One region of the Pseudalkalibacillus sp. A8 genome, then DNA from elsewhere that is predicted to be linked to it. Evidence: riboswitches for the same ligand, from Rfam matches in the RefSeq annotation. Region 1 holds a riboswitch; the other holds the start of a gene.
The links. A riboswitch is a leader RNA that binds a small molecule or an ion and turns the genes downstream of it on or off. The one in region 1 is predicted to bind S-adenosylmethionine.
Positions count from the first base shown of each region.

Region 1 (10,403 bases):
GCTTCTTCTCCGCCCCTGCCATACACGAACGGATCGCCGCCTTTCAACCTCGTGACGATTTTACCCTTTTTCCCGTTTTTAACGAGAAAACGATTGATCGTTTCCTGTTTCATGAGATGATAGTCTGGAAGTTTACCGCAATAGATCAGTTCTGCATCAGGCTTTGCATAGTTTAATAGTTCCTTGTTGATCAATCGATCGTAAAGTATGACATCTGCTTCTTCTATACACTTCATTCCTTTAACTGTTATCAATCCTGGATCCCCTGGACCTGCCCCCACTAGATAGACTTTACCCATTTCATCCTCTCCTTCACATGTTTAACTGCCGGTCAAAATCGTCTCTTGTTCATGTAGGACAAAACCGTTGCCTCTACGGATCTTCTTTTTCTCATATAGCGATATATCATCAACCTCAGGTAATCTCAGAAAATATTTTTCAAGTTCAACTTCTACGAGATGGAATGCCGCATTATCATTTTCTGCAGCGATGATGACTGGAATCACTTCACCATTCGCCGTCACTTCAAACCGGTATAAGTTCATTCATCGCCCCTCCTATCACGAAACATTCTCGGTCACATTTCCTAAAATATGATCCAATTCTTCCTGTAGCGGCTCTATACCGAGACGGCCGACGAAATCATAGAACGATTCCCCAGGGATCTTCGCTTCTTTAAAATAGACAAGAAACTCTTTTAGAACAGCAGGAAGGTGTTCGCCATCAATCTTACCTTTCAACTTCTCATTGAATTTCCCGCCGTCATTTAATGTACCGCCGACATAGATTTCAAATGCCTCAATCATGCCTTTTTCCTTCGATTTCATTTTGATCCCTTGCAATCCGATATCAGCGATTTGCCGTTGTCCGCACGAATTCGGGCATCCAACCATATGAAGCCTTATCGGGACATCCACCCTGATCTGTTCATCGAGGTATTCTGCTATCCGACGCATCCGCTCTTTCGTTTCCACTAATGCAAGGTTGCAAAATTCAATCCCCGTGCACGATACAGAATATGCAATGAAGCGTTTCGGTTCAATCGTAATCCTCTCAAATATCTTTTCTTGCAAGAGTGTATCGACTTTCTCGTCCGGGATGTTCGGTATAATGATATTTTGAGAGTTACAAGTCCGGATCTCGCCATTTCCATACTGTTTTGATATTTTAGCGATTTCCAAAACCTCATCTGCATCCAACCGGCCGACTGGAACGTTGAATCCGATATAATTCAACCCGTCCTGTTTTTGTTTATGCACACCATAAAAGTAGCCTGCATTCCAATCCTTTTGGACATCCTCACCTTTTGAAGGCAAGGGACCTGTAAGCTCAACTAATTTTTCTTTAAATTGCTCAGGACCCCAATCCGCGACAAGAAACTTAAGCCGTGCACGGTGACGTTTCTCCCTGTAACCGAAGTCCCTGAAGATCGTCGTGATCGCAATCGCTGTCTCTTTGACTTGCTCCGGCTGTATGAAGACATCCAATGTTTCTGCAAGATATGGTCTTGCCGCGAGACCTCCACCTACCTTTACATGAAACCCATTGACTTCCTCTCCATCGATTTCTTTGACAGCCGGGGTGAAGGAAAGGCAATTGATTTCAGCATTCGATGCATTATGGACATTCGTGCTGATTGAGACCTTGTATTTCCGCGGCAAGTTCGAGAAATCTTGATTATGTTGGAAATACTCATAAATCTCTCTTACAATCGGTTCTGTATCGAACAACTCATTCGGATCTATTCCAGCCAGCGGATTTCCGACGATATTACGTGTGATATCCCCGCAAGCTCCCGCAGAAGAAAGACCTACCCGTTGTAGACGGTTGAAAATATCCGGGATGTTCTCGATTTCCAGCCAGTGGAACTGGATCGCCTGGCGTGTAGTGACATCGAATACCCCGCGGCCATAGTCTTTACAAATCGATGCCAGTGCTTCTGCTTGTTCGTAATTCAGTACACCTGACGGGACATTGACCCGCATCATGAAATAACCATCTTCTTTCGGCCGTTGTAGATACAGGCCTGCCCATTTGAATGAATCCCACTCTTCTTTAGGAATTGATTCGAAACCATTTTCAGCGTAATGCGGGATATCTTTAAAGATTTCAAGTCCGTCTTTCTCAAGCTTTTTCAATTCGGTTTTATTCAGCTTTTCGTTGTCTGCCCAGATTTTTTCATATGCCAATGGAACATCCTCCTCTTAAAATAGGTTCTTTTCTTTTAAATACGTGATCACTTGATCGGCACATTCCTCAACTGAATAGTTGTTTGTTTCAATGACCAGTTCTGGTGATTCGGGTTCTTCATATGGCGAACTTACGCCGGTGAAATCAGGTATCTCTCCTTTGCGCGCCTTTTCATACAACCCCTTCGGATCACGTGTTTCACACTCAGCCAATGGACATTTCACATAAACTTCGATGAATTCATCGGCTTCAACCATCTCCCGCACCCGATTCCGGTCCTCCTTAAATGGGGAAATAAAAGCGGTGATGGCGAATTGACCACTATCGACAAACAATTTCGCGACCTCACCGATCCGCCTGATGTTTTCTTGCCTGTCCTCTACTGAAAAACCAAGTCCTTGGTTCAAACCATGGCGGATATTATCCCCATCCAGTACGTAACTCCTCAACCCTAGATCGTGCAGCTTCCGGTCGACAGCGTTTGCCAATGTAGACTTCCCGGATCCAGAAAGACCTGTAAACCAGATGATACTGCTTGTCTGTTTATTCAAACGACGTCGTTCGCTTTTCGATACAGCCGATTCGTGCCATATGATATTTTGAATTGCCACTTATCTCACTCCTTCAGTTGTTCAAGTTGTTACCGGTTCTTGTTTCAATCCTTTTATCAAGACTTCGGCCACTTCTGGGCGGCTGAACGTACTTGGTGGGGTCGATCCATTTCGAAGAAGCTCCCTCACCTTCGTACCAGACAACACGACATGATACTGCTTGTCATGTGGACATGTTTTCGTCGAAGCCATATTTTCGCATTTTGAACAATAAAAGCTATGCTCGAAAAATAATGTTTCGATTCCTAACTCTTCTTTTGTAAAATGACTGAATATCTTTTGAGCATCGTAAGTTCCATAAAAATTCCCTACGCCGGCATGATCCCTGCCGACAATGAAATGGGTGCAGCCGAAATTCTTTCGGACAAGTGCATGAAAGATCGCCTCTCTCGGACCGGCATAACGCATAGCGGCTGGGAAAACCGCTAGAAAAACGCGGTCCCTCGGATAGTAATTTTCAAGAAGGACTTCATAGCTTTCCAGCCTCACATCTGCCGGTATATCATCCGCTTTCGTCTCTCCGACAAGCGGATTCAGGAATAAACCATCAACCGTTTCTAGTGCGGATTTTTGAATATACTCATGTGCTCGGTGGACAGGATTCCGTGTTTGGAAACCGACCACCGTCTTCCAACCAAGTTCGTCAAATTGTTCACGTGTTTGCTCCGGATCGAGATAATAATCTGCGAATCGGTCTTTTGCCGGGCGTTGGACGAGATGGATAGGGCCTCCTATGTAAACATTAGGCCGCTCTAGTAATTTTTTCACACCGGGATGGGCAGTTTCTGCCGTTTTGTAGACATGTAGTGCCTCCCGGAGCTTATCGGGAACATACTTTTCATGGATGCTAATCACCCCATATACCTTTCCATCTTTCACAAGCTTTACCTGATCACCGATTTGTAATTGAGAGGCTTTTTCTTCAGTTACCGGTAGAGTGATCGGAATGCTCCATGGCAATCCATTGTCAAGTCTCATATCGTTAACGACACTTTTATAATCTTTTTCTCCTAAAAATCCTTCAAGTGGACTGTACCCACCGATTGCAATCAATTCAAGATCACTGAGTGCGGTTGCATCCAATTCGATTTCTTTTTTCAATGACTCGTAATCAAAATGTGGATTGATACGATTGATCAATTTCCCTCCATGTGGAATGCTTGTGCTCATGTTAAATTCCTCCTTGTTCATGTATGGTACGTTTTTCTGCTTTGATCGTTTTGATCAGACTCAATGATCCAATGGTTGCAATGAATACACTCCCTATGACACTAAGGGTGTAGAAATCGCTATCCAATAAAACCTTGACCATCCCGTATGAAATGACAAGTGAAAATACAGGTGAGACGACCCAAACTTTTATCATTTGCAAAATGATGTTCTTTTGCAGGAAAGAAAGACCTTTCTGCCCCGTCCCGATTCCGATGATGGCTGAGGTTGTGATTTGTGTCAGTGGAACAGGTATTCCAAAAATGGACGCGATGATGACTAACGTTGCACCTGTTCCTGATATGGCACTACCTTCAAGAAGTGAGAATTTCGTAATACGTTTACCGTTTGTCTCCAACACCTTTCCTCCAAAGAGGATTGCTCCTAAAGCAATGAATCCACCTCCAATCAACGTTCCATGTGAGATAGAAATCATTCCAGCCCCAACCAACGGACCAATCGCATTGGCGACATTGTTCATTCCGGCTGAAAAAGCTTCCAAAAACCCCATCAGGATCAAAAGAACGGTCAACCATTTCTTCCAATTCCCCTCTAGAACAGTATGGTATCTATTCTGGATGGATTGGATCATTTTCCCGAAGATCAGGGCAATTACGAAAGCAATGATCGGAATTAGAATCCATATCAGGACAACGGTCAGTAAGCTTTTTACATAGAGTGATTGGTACGCCAGCCCCACACCAACGACCGATCCGACAGTGACTTCACTCGTGGATAACGGAATCCCGATCAGATTGGCGAACCCTAATGAAATGGTGGCCGCACCAAGGATGATGACTGCTGTCTGGGTTGTGATGATGTCTTCAGGGACGATTCCGGAGCCGATTGTTTCGACGACTTCCCCCCCACCTATGACCGCTCCAAGAAAAACACCTGTTCCACAAATGACCAAAGCGATGATTTTCTTGTTTATCGCACCCGACCCGTAAGAGACGCCCATTGATGCGGCAGCCCCGCTCGCCCCCATATTCATGGCGAAGAAGAAAGCAACTGAAAATGCAATCAGAATCATTTAACGTCTGCTCCCCTCATGATAGGTGCAGACCGCATTCTGTCTTCTTCAAATTCGTCCATCTCCCTGCTCGTAAATCAGCAGCATCATCTGTCGGTAAAGTGCATTTCTCACATCCGATGCTTGGATATCCCTGATCATGGAGGATGTTATAGGGAAGGTCATGGTCATTGATGTATCGCCAGACATCTTTCCAGGACCAGTGAATCAAGGGACAAACTTTGATTGCTCGAAACTTTTCGTCTTTATTGATGAACTCTGTGTCTCTCCGCGTAGGTGATTGTTCTCTTCTAAGCCCCGATATCCAAGCTTTATATCCTGATAAAGTCTGCGCGAGCGGAACCACCTTCCGGATGTGACAGCATTGGGTCGGATCATGTTCCCAGAGGTTCTCTCCATACGTTTCAGATTGTTCTGCTACTGTCAATTCAGGTCTTTTCATTTCAATTTGTAATTGCGGATAACGAGCTTTCACTCTTTCAATCAATTCATATGTCTCGTCGAAGTGAAGCCCGGTATCCAGGAAAACGATTTTTGCATATGGTTTAACTTTAGAAATCAAATCGACCAATACAATCCCTTCAGCCCCGAAGCTGCAAGCATAAATGAGGTCCTCCTTGTACTGGCCGTAAGCCCACTCCAATACCGGTAAAGCACCTTTGGTTTCAGAGTCTATGGAGATATCCAGTTTATTGTCAGACCATGTTTTGTACGTTATTAATTGTCCCAAATTAATCCCTCCTATCGTTTCTGTGAAAAAAGAAAGAGGCAACCCTAACCTGTTCAAAGGTTAAAGTCGCCTCTAGTTTGTCTAGTCAGCAGCCTTTTCAACTTTTCAATATTTGAGAATAAATAAAAGCCTTCCAAATTGGAAGACTCTCAGGCTAATCATCGTTTCACCTTATCTACCAAAATGGGAATCCATTTTGCTGGATTTAGCACCTTGCATACATGCAGGTTGCCGGACATCATTGGGCCAGGTCCCTCCGTCACTCTTGATAAGATTTAATTTGTTTACCATTCTAACTATTCCAAATGCAAAAGTCAACAGTCTTTTTTTGATTGTTTCGATTATTTTTACAGGTCGTTCTTCTCGATCCTTGCATAGCAGTATACAGGAGTCAATTTTTATTACACTTGGACAGGTTTTCTTTCTACAAGTTCAAATGCTTCATGCAAGCATTCAACTGCAGAGATCATTGCTGTGCTATCGACAATCGTAGACACTTTGATTTCTGACGTGCTGACCATCTTGATCTTTATTCCATGAGAAGCGAGAGCATCAAACATTTTAGCTGCGACACCTGGATTGGAAATCATTCCTGATCCCACGATCGATACTTTCGCAAGATCTCCATCATAGGTAATATGATCATAATTCAATTGAGGCTGGTATTCACTCAACACTTCCAATGCGTTATTGAGCACCGCTGAATCCAATGAAAAAGAAATATCCGTGGATTCATTGCCGTTCGTGTTTTGGATGATGATATCTACATTGATTTTGTGATCAGAAAGAATGGTAAATAACTTTGATAAAGTAGATATATCATCCTGCAATCCATGGACCGTCACTTTTGTAACATTATCTTCAAATGCAATTCCCCGAACTGTAAGATTTCCTTCCATAGAAACTTCCTCCTCTATCATTGTTCCGGTTTCTTTTTCCATACTTGAACGAACCTCTAATTTCACGTTATAATTTTTGGCAAATTCGACTGATCTAGGATGTAGGACTCCCGCCCCTAGATTCGCCATTTCAAGCATTTCATCATAAGAAATGGAATCCAACTTTCTTGCTTCTTTCACCACTCTTGGATCAGTAGTATATACACCCGTAACATCTGTATAGATCTCACACTTTTCAGCTCTTAAAGAAGCAGCCAATGCTACGGCGGTCGTATCGGATCCTCCTCTTCCAAGCGTGGCGATTTCATCGTCATCCGTCAGCCCCTGGAATCCAGCAACTATGACAATGTTTCCAGCAGCTAAGTACCCATTGAGTCGTTTTGTATCGATATCTAGAATCCTTGCATTGCCATGAGTGTTTTCCGTTTGGATCCCAGCTTGCCAACCTGTAAGTGAAACAGATTGATAGCCATTTTCTTGTAACGCCATTGCTAATAATGACATCGAAACCTGCTCTCCTGTTGAAACGAGCATATCAAGTTCCCTTTTTGAGGGATTGTTAGAAATATCGTTCGCCATTTGAATCAAATGGTCAGTGCTTTTTCCCATTGCTGAAACGACGACAACGACATCCTTACCTTGCTTGTAAGTATCGATGACCCGATCGGCCACATTTTGAATTCGTTCAATTGAACCTACAGATGTACCACCAAATTTTTGTACAATTAATCCCATCTTTACATTCCTTTCGTTTGAAAAAGATAAAGAAAACTTGGCAAAGCCAAGCCTGTGGCGACGGCTGAGCCTTAGTTCCTCGAAAAAGCAAATGCTTCTCCTTCGTGCGGAGTATTGCTTCCGAAGTGAACAGCTTGTGCACTTATACTTAAGAAAGTATTTATACTTTCTTATAGTGTAAAAAAGGATTGACTCATTAAAAGTGTGACGGACGTTTTATTTGAACCATCAAAAAAAATGGTTGAAATAAATAAACAAATCGTCAGACCTTGAGAGTCAATCCTCAAACGTCTGCCACACTTATTCCCTTTACGTGAGATAGTCCTCCATACGACAGCTGGGACTCTGGTCGTATGACAGCCCTGTACTTATTCAGTACAGGTCCAGCCAAATGCTCGTTGAGAAACAATTCGGCTTCGGCGAATCCCCCTTTCCTATGCACTCATTAGAGCTCAACCTCTTCATGCAAAGTACTTTTGGTTTTCGCGCCTCTACCATCACTTCAATGAAAATGTACTTGAAGTGTGGCCAATAAATTTAATTGTTTGTTATTTTAACAGATACATAAAAATGAAACAAGGCTTTTTTCAGAATAATTATTTGATGGAAATAATCATTAAAAAAGACACATCTCATGTTCCATGAAATGTGTCCACCCAGTACACTCATATTATTCCTATAGACAAATATAGCTGTCTTTAGTTCTTTGTCAATGGTTCATATGCTTTTTGTAAATCTTTTATATTTATTTTCTTCATCTGAAGCATAGCTTTCATGACTCGTTGCGATTTTTCAGGATCAGGGTCATTCAACATTTCTCTCAAAACGGCAGGAACGATTTGCCAAGATACGCCATACTTGTCTCTAAGCCAACCGCATTGCTCTTTTTCCCCACCAATGGATAGCTTATCCCATAACCCATCCACTTCATCCTGCGTCTCACAATCCACTAAAAATGAAATGGCAGGTGAGAAAGTGAAATGTGGGCCACCGTTCAGCGCTACGAACGATTGACCCTCAATATCAAAAGTTACAGTCAATACACTTCCCTCAGGACCAGGCCCTGCTTCTCCATACCGAGTCACATTCACAATCTTTGAATCCTTGAAAATTGAAACATAAAAGTTGGCTGCCTCTTCAGCTTGATGATCGAACCATAAGTTTGGAGTGATTTTTGACAGAGAAATACCCAAATCATTTTCCTCCTTCAGTTCATATATTTTCAAATAAAAAAGTTCGATCTATGTACTACCAAATCCTTCAACAATCTAACCGTCATCATAATAAAAAAGCAAAAACAGTAAGGACCGCGAATTCCCTTACTGTTGATTAACGTTTAAAAATCGTATTCATTAACAATTTTCTTTGTAATCAATTTATAGCCTTTTTTATTTGGATGGAGGGAATCACTGAAATACTCGGTAGATTTTTTTTGAAAGAGTTCATTGGTCGATATGAATTTTACACGTGGGTATTCATTGATGATCTCATTACTGGTCTTATTCCATTCTTCAATTACCTGCTCAATTTGTACTGAGTCAGGAAATGGATTGTATAGGCCGAGAAAAAGAATAGGCGCTTCCTGATTTTTATTACGGATGATACTGAGAATTTCTCTTATATTATTTTCATAGTCAGCTTTTCCAACTTCTAGCCGTTTTTCATAGATTGGCAGCAAATTGTGGCCATTACTTTTAAGTACATCATTTGTCCCGATGAAAATGATGAAATAATCTGCATCATCTAAGTCATCCTTTACATCTGTATTTTTTATTTGATAAAGCAAACCATCGGATTGTTGCCCTGGAATTCCATAATTATGAACTGTGACCGCTCCACCTTTGTTTTGCGAAAGTAACAATTGAAGATCACTGACATAGCCGTTTCCCGTATTGTCTCCTACCCCGTAGGTCAACGAATCACCTAACGCAACTACCTCTTCATGTTTTTTCGTCTTTGCTTCTTGCTTTTTATTAAGTCCCACGATACCAGCGATGGTTGAGATGATCAACACTGATCCAATGATATATAATAATATTTTTATCATATGCTCCTCCTAGGGCTTAACCTACCCTACTGAATTCCTGGTTAAACCAATTGGTCCATCGGAGGAGCTAAATTAGAAGCCATTTGATTGGAAGATCTCCTCATGTTTTCCATAGGGGTAATTTATTCTCATCTCCATCAAACAAATAAGCTTCTGCTGAACCAAGAACATTCATGCTTTGTCCATTTACAAAAATGCGGTTCCTTCTGGAAAGTCTATGATAGGAGATTCCCCATCATAAACTTGTGGTATTGTAGCTGCCTAGAATTTGAACGTCGTGGCCATAGGTTTCCAGGATTGTTTTCGCTCTTAACATATCCGGATCATCCACGCCCTTTTGTGTTTCAACAAAAAATCGATATTCGCCTAACTTCTTTTTAGTAGGACGAGATTCAATCCAGGATAAATTAATCGATAAAGATGAAAAAACGTTTAATATCGTTACCAGGACACCTGGACGTTCTTCGAAAGGAGTAATGACCAGCATTGCTTTATTTGAATGGGTAATCGTTTCTGGAGTATTCGTAACAATTACAAACCGTGTATGATTTTCCGTATAATCTTGAATATTTTTCTTGATTATTTGTAACCCGAAGGCTTGAGCGGACCATTCAGATGCTATTGCTCCGAATTCCTTTTCCCCTTCATCTTTGACGGCTTTAGCAGCAGCAGCGGTACTGCTGAAATGTCTGCTTGAAGCCCGCAGCGACTGTATATAATCCCTGCATTGAGCTAAAGCGGGAGGAATTGACCATACTTCCTTGATTTGATTGATTTCTGCCCCTTTTACGCTAAGCAAGTGTAATGCTACAGGTAATATGACTTCACCATCAATAAAAAGATTGTTTCTCAACAATCCATCAATTGTGATATTGATCGTTCCCTCAATGGAATTCTCAATCGGGACGATCCCTTTATCGACTTTCTTTTCTTTAATAGCCTCCAATAC
Region 1 is NZ_CP174509.1:3,361,233-3,371,635, forward strand. It holds gene cobA (uroporphyrinogen-III C-methyltransferase) at 1-299, opposite strand, end outside; gene ACJROX_RS17315 (DUF3906 family protein) at 321-545, opposite strand; gene ACJROX_RS17320 (nitrite/sulfite reductase) at 561-2,189, opposite strand; gene cysC (adenylyl-sulfate kinase) at 2,205-2,801, opposite strand; gene sat (sulfate adenylyltransferase) at 2,823-3,971, opposite strand; gene ACJROX_RS17335 (anion permease) at 3,973-5,043, opposite strand; gene ACJROX_RS17340 (phosphoadenylyl-sulfate reductase) at 5,060-5,773, opposite strand; SAM riboswitch class I at 5,942-6,048, opposite strand; gene ACJROX_RS17345 (aspartate kinase) at 6,175-7,407, opposite strand; lysine riboswitch at 7,719-7,909, opposite strand; gene ACJROX_RS17350 (VOC family protein) at 8,106-8,600, opposite strand; gene ACJROX_RS17355 (GDSL-type esterase/lipase family protein) at 8,744-9,454, opposite strand; gene pheA (prephenate dehydratase) at 9,690-10,403, opposite strand, start outside.

Region 2 (10,403 bases), 1.6 Mb from region 1:
TCCTCCATGAACGCTTCGAACAACGGTGCGGCAATCGCTCCCACTTTGATAATCGAAAGGATTGAGATATAGCACTCAGGCGTTTTCGGTAAGAAGACGAAAACCCTATCACCCTTATGGACACCGTTTTCTTTTAAAACAGCAGCATACTGATCGGTTTTATTTTTCACCTGTCGGAAAGTGAGTGTCCGTTCTTCAGGTCCATTTACATAATGTAACGCCATCTTTTCCCCGTATCCGTCCTCCACATGACGATCGATGACTTCATAGGCTGCGTTAAGCTTCCCATCAGTACTGAACGGCAAACCTGCAATCACTTTTTCCCATGAAAAAGAATCCTTCACTTTCTCATAGCTTTTAAGATTGTACTCACCCTTCAACGGTGGTAATGTATCGATTTCTCTTTTTCCCATATCCACTTCTCCTAGCCTCTTGATTTATGAATGGACCGCCTCGGCATTGTCAGATCCAAGCGGTTGAGAATTCTGTTTTATAGTTTGACATACTCTGGCTTCCGCGGTTTCGTGGTCTTGCTTCCTCGCTCCCCTAACCTCTTTTTTTATGTTTGTCGTGATTTTTTGTCGAGATACTTCCCAATGGTTTCGCGATTTCCGTAACTCGCCTCAAACCTCAAATATCACAGGCATATGTGGAAATTGTTCCACGGAGCCGCTGTGCTTCTTTATACGTGCAACGATTATGGACCACCTGGAGTCCTGCATCCTTCGCAATCTGTGCAGCTTTTTCAGAAACGACCCCCTCTTGCAACCAGAAAACTCTCGGTTGTGTGATCGCCGCTTCTGCTGCTATTTCAATCGCTGCTTCTGGGCTCCGGAAAACCTGGACGACATCTACAGGACCTGGAATGCTCTTAAGATCTGGGTATGATGGTTCTCCAAGGATCTCTTTTTCACGTGGGTTGACCGGGATGATCTTATAACCTAGACGCTGCATCTTCCGAGCCAGACGGTGGCTTGGTCGAGCTTCTTTCCCGCTCAAACCTACGATTGCGAGTGTCTTTTGTCGTTGGACCTCTTTCCCGTTGATTTCTTCACGGACATATGGAGAGGATAGTGCCCAGCGAATCACTCCCTCATCGTTGATTACGATTTCTGTTTTACCATTCGCTGATTGCCCTGTCGCTTTGAACAATGCCTGATCAAGATCATTGATGAGATCACGGACAGATTCGACCCCTACTGATAAACGGACTAGTTCCTCTTTTACCCCGGTCGCCTCCAACTCTTCACGAGACAGTTGTTGATGTGTGGTCGAAGCCGGGTGGATGATCAAGGATTTCGCATCTCCAACGTTGGCCAGGTGAGACCACAATGCAACATTGTTTATCAGCTTGCTTCCAGCCTCTTTTCCGCCTTTGATTCCGAAATTGACGACTGCCCCGAAACCTTTCTTCAACACTTTTTTACCGAGTTCATGTGATGGATGGCTTTCCAACCCAGGATAGGAGACCCATTCCACTGCAGGATGCTTTTCGAGTAATTCTGCAAGTTCTTGCGCATTCTGGTTATGTTTTTCAACTCGGAGGTGCAGCGTTTCAAGACCTTGCAGCAACAGGAATGCGTTGAAAGGACTCAAGCATGCACCGAAATCCCGTAAGAGCTGTACCCGCAGCTTCGTGCTGAACGCAAGTGTTCCGAAATCATTGGCATAAACAAGTCCGTTATAGCTTGGATCCGGTTCAGTGAATCCCGGAAACTTAGGAGAATTCCAGTTGAAACGTCCTCCATCTACGACGATTCCCCCGATGGATGTTCCGTGGCCACCGATCCATTTTGTTGCAGAGTGGACGACGATATCCGCTCCGAGCGTTATAGGTTTACAAACATACGGTGTTGCAAACGTGTTATCAATGATGAGCGGAACCCCTGTCTCATGTGCAACCGAAGCAACCGCTTCGACATCCAGCACGTTCAAACTCGGATTCCCGATAATTTCAGCAAACACAGCTTTGGTTTTATCGTTGATCGCTTCTTTAAAATTGTCCGGGTTGGATGGGTCTACGAAACGTACTGTAATTCCGTATCTCGGCAATGTCGTCGAGAACAAGTTATACGTACCGCCGTATAGATTCGTAGCAGCTACGATTTCATCTCCGGCACTCGCTAAGTTCAAGATTGATAGAGTGATCGCCGCCTGACCTGAGGAAGTTGCAACTGCCGCTACTCCGTCTTCCACGAGCGCGAGCCTCTTTTCGAATACATCGACCGTCGGATTCCCGATTCTCGAGTAGATGTTTCCAGGCTCATCTAATGCAAAGAGCCTTTCTGCATGCTCGGTGTCATGGAATACATAAGAACTGGTCTGGTAGATCGGAACGGCACGTGATCCGGTTGTCGGGTCAGGCGCCTGCCCGCCGTGCAGTGATAAGGTTTCAATATCGTAAGTGTTGAATGTATCTGTCATTTGTTAGTCCCCCTGATTGGTTGTGTTCTCTATTTAAAAAAGCCCTCTTCGATAAGAAGAAGAGGGCTTCGACCACTCTTCTTATCTATCAGGATTGCTCCTGCAGGAATTAGCACCTTTTCAAGTTCAATCAAAAACTTGATGGTTGCCGGGTTTCATCGGGCCAGCCCCTCCACCGCTCTGGATAAGAAGTCAATTATTCTTTTTTAAATGTAACTCAATTCACTTGTTCAACCTTGGACGCCAATCCTGTCGCCGCTTCTATCGCTTGCTCTAAATCTTCTATAAGATCCTCTACATTTTCAATTCCCACTGACAATCTGACAAGATCTTCCGTTACACCTGTAGATGGCAGTTCCTCCGGTCTCAACTGCTGGTGGGTCGTGCTTGCCGGGTGGATGATCAGGCTCTTAGCGTCCCCTACATTGGCGAGGTGTGACCATAATTCAACATTGTTGATCACTGATGCGCCTGCATCCCGGCCGCCTTTGATTCCGAAAACGACGACTGATCCAGCGCCTTGAGGCAAGTATTTATTCGCAAGCTGTTTCGATGGATGGCTCTCTTGTTCAGGATAGAGCACCCAATCCACGCCTGGATGTCCCTCGAGGTATTCAACAATCTTCCTAGCGTTTGCTACATGCTCTTTCACCCGCACATGCAATGTCTCCAATCCTAACGCAAGCTGAAAAGCATTGAATGGACTTAACGATGCTCCTGTATCCCGTAAAAGCTGGACACGTGCTTTCACAATGAAGGCAGCTTCAGGCAGCGCTTCCGCATATACGATACCGTTGTAGCTATGGTCCGGTTCTGTGAATCCAGGGAATTTCGGCGAATTCCAATCGAACTTCCCTGCATCGACAATGACCCCCCCCATGGTCGTTCCATTACCACCAAGCCATTTCGTAGCTGAATGGACGACGATATCTGCACCATGCTCGATCGGCCTTAACAAATAAGGGGTAGCAAGCGTGTTGTCGACGATGAGTGGAATACCGGCTTCATGTGCGATTTTCGCGATTGCTTCAATATCAAGCACATGCAGCCCAGGATTTCCAATCGTTTCCGCAAAGATCGCTTTCGTTTTCGGGGTGATTGCACGGCGGAAATTTTCTGCGTCCTGCGGATCGACAAAATGAGTTGTGATCCCATGTTTAGGGAGTGTGGTCGAGAACAAGTTATACGTCCCACCGTATAAAGTCGAAGCTGAGACGATTTCATCACCTGTCTCGGCAATGTTGAAGATCGCTGCTGAGATAGCAGCCATTCCACTTGCGAACGCTAATCCACCAAGCCCTCCTTCAAGCTCGGTCACCCGTTCTTCGACAACATTGACCGTCGGATTACCGATTCGTGAATAGATGTACCCTTCTTCCTTAAGTCCAAAAAGGTCTGCAGCATGTTCTGTATTATCAAACTTGTAAGCATTTGATTGATAGATCGGCAACGCTCGTGCACCTGTAGCAGGATCAGGTTGCAGTCCTCCATGTACCCCTACTGTTTCAAAACGATATTTTTTTTCTTCACTCATGTCATTCACTCCTCATTTTTTATATTTTATATATTGTGATTTATCATTAATCCTTCAAGCTTCTAATCTCGCATCTTCTACATCCAGTTCTGCCAACTGCTCCTCGACGAAGTACCCCCATTTTTCGAACTCTACCAAGAATCCATCGTGACCGAATTTCGAATCGACTTCATAAAATTCTGCAGTGCCACCGAATTGTTGGATGGTTTTCACGAATTCATGCAATTTTTCAGGCGGGTAAAGCAGGTCCCTTGTAAAACTGATCGCAAATACAGGAACTTGCAGTTGCTGGATCGCATGGTCTATGCCGCCTCGGTCACGTCCCAGATCATGGCTGTTCATCACCTCGAGCAGACGAAGATAACTGTTGGCGTCAAAGCGCTCGGTAAGCTTCTGGCCTTGATAGGATAAGTATGATTCAATATCGTACGTTGGGAGCCCTTCCGATATGATATGGTTCCGCTCAAAGCGTTCTTCAAAAAGGACATCTGAGCGGTAAGTGATCATCCCGATCATCCGTGCAAGGCTCAGTCCCTGTTTCGGAAGCTTTCCTTCGCTCCAGGCAGGATCTTGCTGGATCGCAAGACTTGAAATATGGTTGAATGCAATCGCGTAATCACTAAACTGAGGCGTGACAGCAATCGGGAAAATACTATCGATGAATTCAGGATACATGACTCCCCATTCGAGGACCTGCATCCCGCCGAGCGATCCCCCAATAACTGCCCTTAAATGATTGATATTGAGGATATTCAGTGCTACGAACTGAGCTTCTACCAGGTCCCGGACTGTCAAGCTGGGGAAATTATTGTGATAGGGCTCCCCCCTTTGCGGATTGACTGATGCCGGACCAGTTGAACCGTTACAGCCACCGAGTACATTGAAAGTGATGACTTGATAGCGCCTCGTATCGATGTAGCCGCCTTCCTTGATCAATCCGTGCCACCAACCAGGTTCATCTGAGGTGCCGACTGTATATTGGTTCCCCGTCAACGCATGACAAACCAGAATGGCTGGTGCATTCCGAGGGCCACATCTTTCATAAGCGAGTTCCACTTCATCAAGTTTTTCCCCGGATTCCAATATAAAGTTCGGAATTTGCACCGTTCCTGTTTTATAAAAATTGGGCTTCCTCAATGTCAGGCCTCCTTTGTTATTTTTAATGCCGTTTGTTTTTCATGAAAATCAAAAAGCCTCTCTGTAAAAGACAGAGAGGCCAAATTATCAATACATTTGTCTCTCTCATCTTCCGAAACGCCAGTGCGTTCCGCAGGAATTAGCACCTTTCAAACCGAAGTTTGATGGTTGCCGGGCTTCATCGGGCCAGTCCCTCAGCCTCTCTTGATAAGAGTTGAAATCATTTAATTTTTAAATTATTTGATTTGAATCTTAGCATGACGGAAAAAACGTGTCAACAGCGAAATTTAATTTTTCCATCGACTTTTCCCAACCTGGAACACCCGCCATTACGCCGTTTTCAAGATATTTTCGTCGGATTAAAGATAATTTATGTTTTTTAAAGATAATTTTATATTTTAAAGATAGAGAGCCAGTTTTTAAAGATAACCGCTAAAGAAGGACGACAAATCGTCGTCCTTCTCCGTTAGGTTCAGGGGTAAGGAATCACGCCGTCTTAAATCACGGGGGTTCTGGATGGATTCACGCAGATTTCCGGATAATCGCGCGGGTTTCAAGATTATCACGCGGATATCAGGTAGAATCGCGCCGATTTCCCACTTAATCACGCCAAACAAAAACAAAGATCTACCTCGCCCGGCACGTCTCATCTTTTACTATGCTTTTCACCCACTCATACCCTTCTGCAACGAACTCATCACTTGGGGTCAAATGTGGAGTATACTCGAATACGAATCTGATGCCTCCTATCCCCGCCAGATAACGAAGAATCGGTTCTAGCTCGTAATGCTCAAGGTTTCCCTCATAGGAAGGATGGACGGGGGTCCAAATATATTTATCACCTATGAACGCCACGTTATGTATATGGGCGACATGAATATGTTTTTCCCATTTCGAAATGTAATCCATTGCATGTTTTCCGGTTGCGATCAAGTAATCCCCGATATCGATGCAAAGTTTCAAACCATACTTCTTCCACGTGTTTTCAGGAAACTGATGCAGGTAACGGATGCCATCAGGAGAACGCTGAAAACCAAGCTTTGGTTCACACACGATAGAAATCTGGTATTTTTCCTGGATTACGTTCAGCCTTTTCAACCCATATTCAATCAGCATATTCGGATCTTTTTCAGTCTTTTTGCTTTTAAAATAAGGAAAATGGACAAGAATATATTCTACTCCAAGCCTGGATAGTTTTTCGGCTTCTTTTTCTAATTGTGCCCAAGCATATTCCGGCTCCACTTGAACTTTTTCGATCAAATCGTATTTGCTTCCGTTCCTGAAAAGAGGAGAATGGACACCAAAAACTGCATTCTTTTTTCTGCACAAATTCAAAAATCGATCAAACGATGGTTGATTATCAAATTCACCGATTTCAACGTCCTCGATCCCCTCCCAAAACAACTTTTCAAATTGATCAGGATCAGACATGATCGTACTTCCGGATATACTTAATCGATTTTTCAACAATCTCTCCCCCTACGTACTTTTACCGCTTTTTTACTATATTCTACCATTATCCTAACACAAAAAGCCGACAAAAAACTGTCGGCTTTTTAAATAGATCAATTCGCGTATTAAAGGCTGAAGCTATTCCGTTTACCCCGGTTGCATGTTGAGCATGGCGGGAGAATCCATCAACTTGACGATTTCTTTCATAGCTGAGCTTTCTGTTGACATCAGATAGTCATCCATTCTGCTGAAGATCTGCTTCCTTCGCCATTCATTTTCAAGAATAAGTGCAATTTCGTTTTCAGATGGCTGATCATCAAGCTCCATAATCAGCCCCTTCTCCTTCAAACCTCTTAAGTTGTATTGCTCCTGTCCTGGCAAAGCAGTGTGCACAAAAATGAGCAAACGCTTTTTCAAAGCTTCACTGATCGTGATACCGCCTGGCTTTGTAATGATTGCATCAGCCTGTTCATAAAGCATGTTCATCTCTTCCCTGCATTCTATATATCCTTTCGGCTTGATATGCGCTAGATTCCAAGACTCCAATTCTTTGAACAGCTTATCATTTTTTCCACATAAAACTGTATATTGATATCGCGCATTTTCCCGGATACTTCTCAAATAAGGAAGGATATTCCCGATTCCGCTGCTTCCTCCGGCTACAAGTATATGCTTTTTATCTGACAGATAACGGGTTGTTAAAGATACCATTTCGTCACTTGTCGGGATTCCAGTGATCGAGATTTGTTCTTCAGCTACATTATGCTTCTCCAACAGCACTCTTTTCATCGTTTCATCATTTACGAGATGAAGATCAATGTGCTCCTTTCCCCAAATGCCATTGACGAAAAAATCCGTATATACATTCACTACGGGAATCGAGAGTTGGTGCTTCCGTTTCAAACGGCTTACGATAGCGGATGGAAAACAATGTGTACAGACGATTAGATCGGGTTTCTCTTCCTTTAACAACTCAAGCATTTTCGTTTCAAATCCAAGCATCTGCACATAGTCGATCAACATGGTATTCTGTTGATTCTTCGGTTCATACATGAAACGCCTGTATACCCAATGGTACGTTTTCGGGAGCGAGCTGATCCATTTCAAATACATGTTCCCAATCGTCTTTTCCAAAGGCTCATTCCAATAGCTGAGAAAATCAATCTTCCTACAAGTGATCGTTTCATCTGAACTTTGAATGGAATCAATGAGCGCATCTGCTGCCCGATGGTGTCCAGACGGCATCTGAAATAAAGGTAAAAACAATATTTTCTTCATGCTCTGCTCCCTCCTTTCAAGCTCTTATTCTTGATGAAAACCGTTCCGATGAAGACCACCAGGGCTACAACACCAATCCACGGCAGATAATGTAAAGGGATTTGGTCCCCGATAAAGAAACCGACAAAAATATAACTGATTGCCCAAAGCGCACTGCCGATGATCGAAAAGAAGATATAAACCGTAAATGGGTAACGGCTTGTACCTGCAATATATGGAGCAAGCTGTCTTACACCTGGAATGAACAAGCCGAATAAAATGGTCAAGGTTCCATATCGCCGGAATTGGGTACTTGCCTTCTCCCAAAGCTCAGGTGTAATTTTTAAAAAACGACCGTATTTATTGAGGAAAGGGAGGCCGAGAAAACGACCGGCAATATAGGCGATCAGCATTCCAGACAGGCTTCCGCTAAAAGCGCTGATCACCGTCCATACTAATTGCAAGTGATCCTGTGCAGTAAGCATCCCAATCAATACAAGAAAAGTCTCTTCTGGTGATGGAATGCCGACAATACCGCAAAATAATGTTAATAAGATAATCCAATAACCATAGTTTTCGATAGCAGCCATGATGTTCTCAAGATTCATACGGACCTCTTCTGTTCTTCTGTAGTGTTCAGATTCAAGTGTTCTTCTAAGGAAACGCCCCGAAACCCGCGACGCCGTAAATGCGGAAGGAACCCTTTCAAGGCTTCGATCATCTGTTCAGGGGCATCTGAATCCGCCCCTTTATTCTCCCCATCATCATGGAGAAGATAGATTTGACCGTCCGCAATCTGTTCCACTAAATCCTTTTGCAAGGTTTTCGAATCCGTCCCCTGTTTCCAATCTTGAAAAATAGCGGACCAAAGGACGATCGAATACTTTCTTGCAAACCACATCGTAAACACATTGAACCGTCCATAAGGGGGCCGATAAAAGGACGGTTTTATCCCGATGAGATTCGTGATGATTTTCGCAGTTTCATGAATCTCATGTTTTGTAGCCAATGGTGTCAGAAACCAGCTGTTCGTATGGCTATAGTGATGGATACCGATCGTATGCCCTTCCTGATGCATCCGTCTGATGAGCTCAGAATGCTTCACTGCTTTTTCCGCAACGACAAAGAATGTCGCTTTCACATCATATTTTTTCAATAAATCCAATACTTGAGGTGTATAGATCGGATGGGGACCATCATCGAAAGTCAAAGCCAGCATCTTCTTTTGTTCCCCTTTTTTGACCATACCTATTGTAAGCATTCTTAACAAGACTGTCGGTAGGATACCATACAGCAGAAAAAGGAGCAATCCTATTGCTACGGTTAACAAGATCGTTTGCATGTTTCATTCACCTTTGTGTTCATTATTAAACGTTCAAAAAGATTGCTTGTTTCATTTTGCAACCACAACCTTCCTTATTCTACCAGATATTAGAGTTTACAGGAAGGTGATTTTTATATGTGTTCGTCAAGTATTGTGTGTTTAAGTCAAATATCGCCCTTCCAATTTCCTCCTAATTGTATTGAGACGCGGCTTGGGTTGTTTTATCTGTCACTATGGATACCCCCTGGCGTCTTATTACAAACCAGGTACGTATTCAAACCTTTCTCATATAGTGGTAGGAGTAGAAAAGTGTAAAGGAAGATTGGATGAACAGTTACAATGACATTCAAAGCTACAAAGTACACATAGATGATGATGATTACAAATACTTTAGAGAGGACGTATGGGCTGAGGAGCCGGTACATGCCGAATTGATGGTCGGCGATAATGTTTATGATATCGACTTTCTTTACCGTGGAGCTCATATCCGTAAAGTGACCAAGAAGTCATACCAATTCATTTTCCCAAAGGTAACTTCGGGAATGAAAGAACTTCACCTGAATGCAGAATACATCGATAAATCACTGATGCGGAACAAGCTTTCTCTTGATTTCTTTTCGTCGATTGGTGTCCTCTCCCCAAAGTCTAATCATGTTCTTTTAACGATCAATGATGAATTCCAAGGGATCTACCTTCAGCTTGAATCTGTTGATCGCTTTTTTTTGAAGAGAAGGAAGCTTCCAAAAGGGCCTATTTTTTATGCGGAAAATGACAATGCAAACTTCTCTTTGATGAGCCCGATCCGAAAGGGGATCAAGCAACGGTTTGAATCAGGGTACAGCCTTAAAGAAGGGGATGAAGTGGACACAGCTGAGCTAGGTAATTTCGTTTATCAGATTAATACAATTTCTCAAAAAGATTTTGAAACTGAAATCTACCGCTACTTGGATGTGGATAAATATTTAAGATGGCTTGCAGGCGTCGTCTGCACCCAGAACTTTGACGGCTTCATCCACAACTATGCGTTGTACCGAAGAAGTGACACAGGTTTATTCGAGATTCTCCCTTGGGACTATGATGCGACGTTTGGCCGGGATATCCATGGTGAAGAAATGGAATACGACTACATTCCGATACAAGGCTATAACACCTTGACAGCACGTGTTCTCGATGTCCCTTCATTCAGGAGTCAATACTACCTCACTCTGAAAAAGATACTTGAACATCAGTTTACACCCGAATATCTCGGAAAGAAAATCGGGCTGATGTTTCGCG
Region 2 is NZ_CP174509.1:1,787,315-1,797,717, reverse strand. It holds gene acsA (acetate--CoA ligase) at 1-413, opposite strand, end outside; gene ACJROX_RS09300 (PLP-dependent aspartate aminotransferase family protein) at 631-2,424, opposite strand; SAM riboswitch class I at 2,503-2,615, opposite strand; gene ACJROX_RS09295 (O-acetylhomoserine aminocarboxypropyltransferase/cysteine synthase family protein) at 2,642-3,958, opposite strand; gene ACJROX_RS09290 (homoserine O-acetyltransferase) at 4,013-5,095, opposite strand; SAM riboswitch class I at 5,198-5,309, opposite strand; gene ACJROX_RS09285 (TIM barrel protein) at 5,723-6,562, opposite strand; gene ACJROX_RS09280 (MGDG synthase family glycosyltransferase) at 6,695-7,825, opposite strand; gene ACJROX_RS09275 (DedA family protein) at 7,822-8,412, opposite strand; gene ACJROX_RS09270 (polysaccharide deacetylase family protein) at 8,409-9,146, opposite strand; gene ACJROX_RS09265 (CotH kinase family protein) at 9,455-10,403, shown strand, end outside.
Region 2: another riboswitch for S-adenosylmethionine. It lies ahead of ACJROX_RS09290 (homoserine O-acetyltransferase); the one in region 1 lies ahead of ACJROX_RS17340 (phosphoadenylyl-sulfate reductase).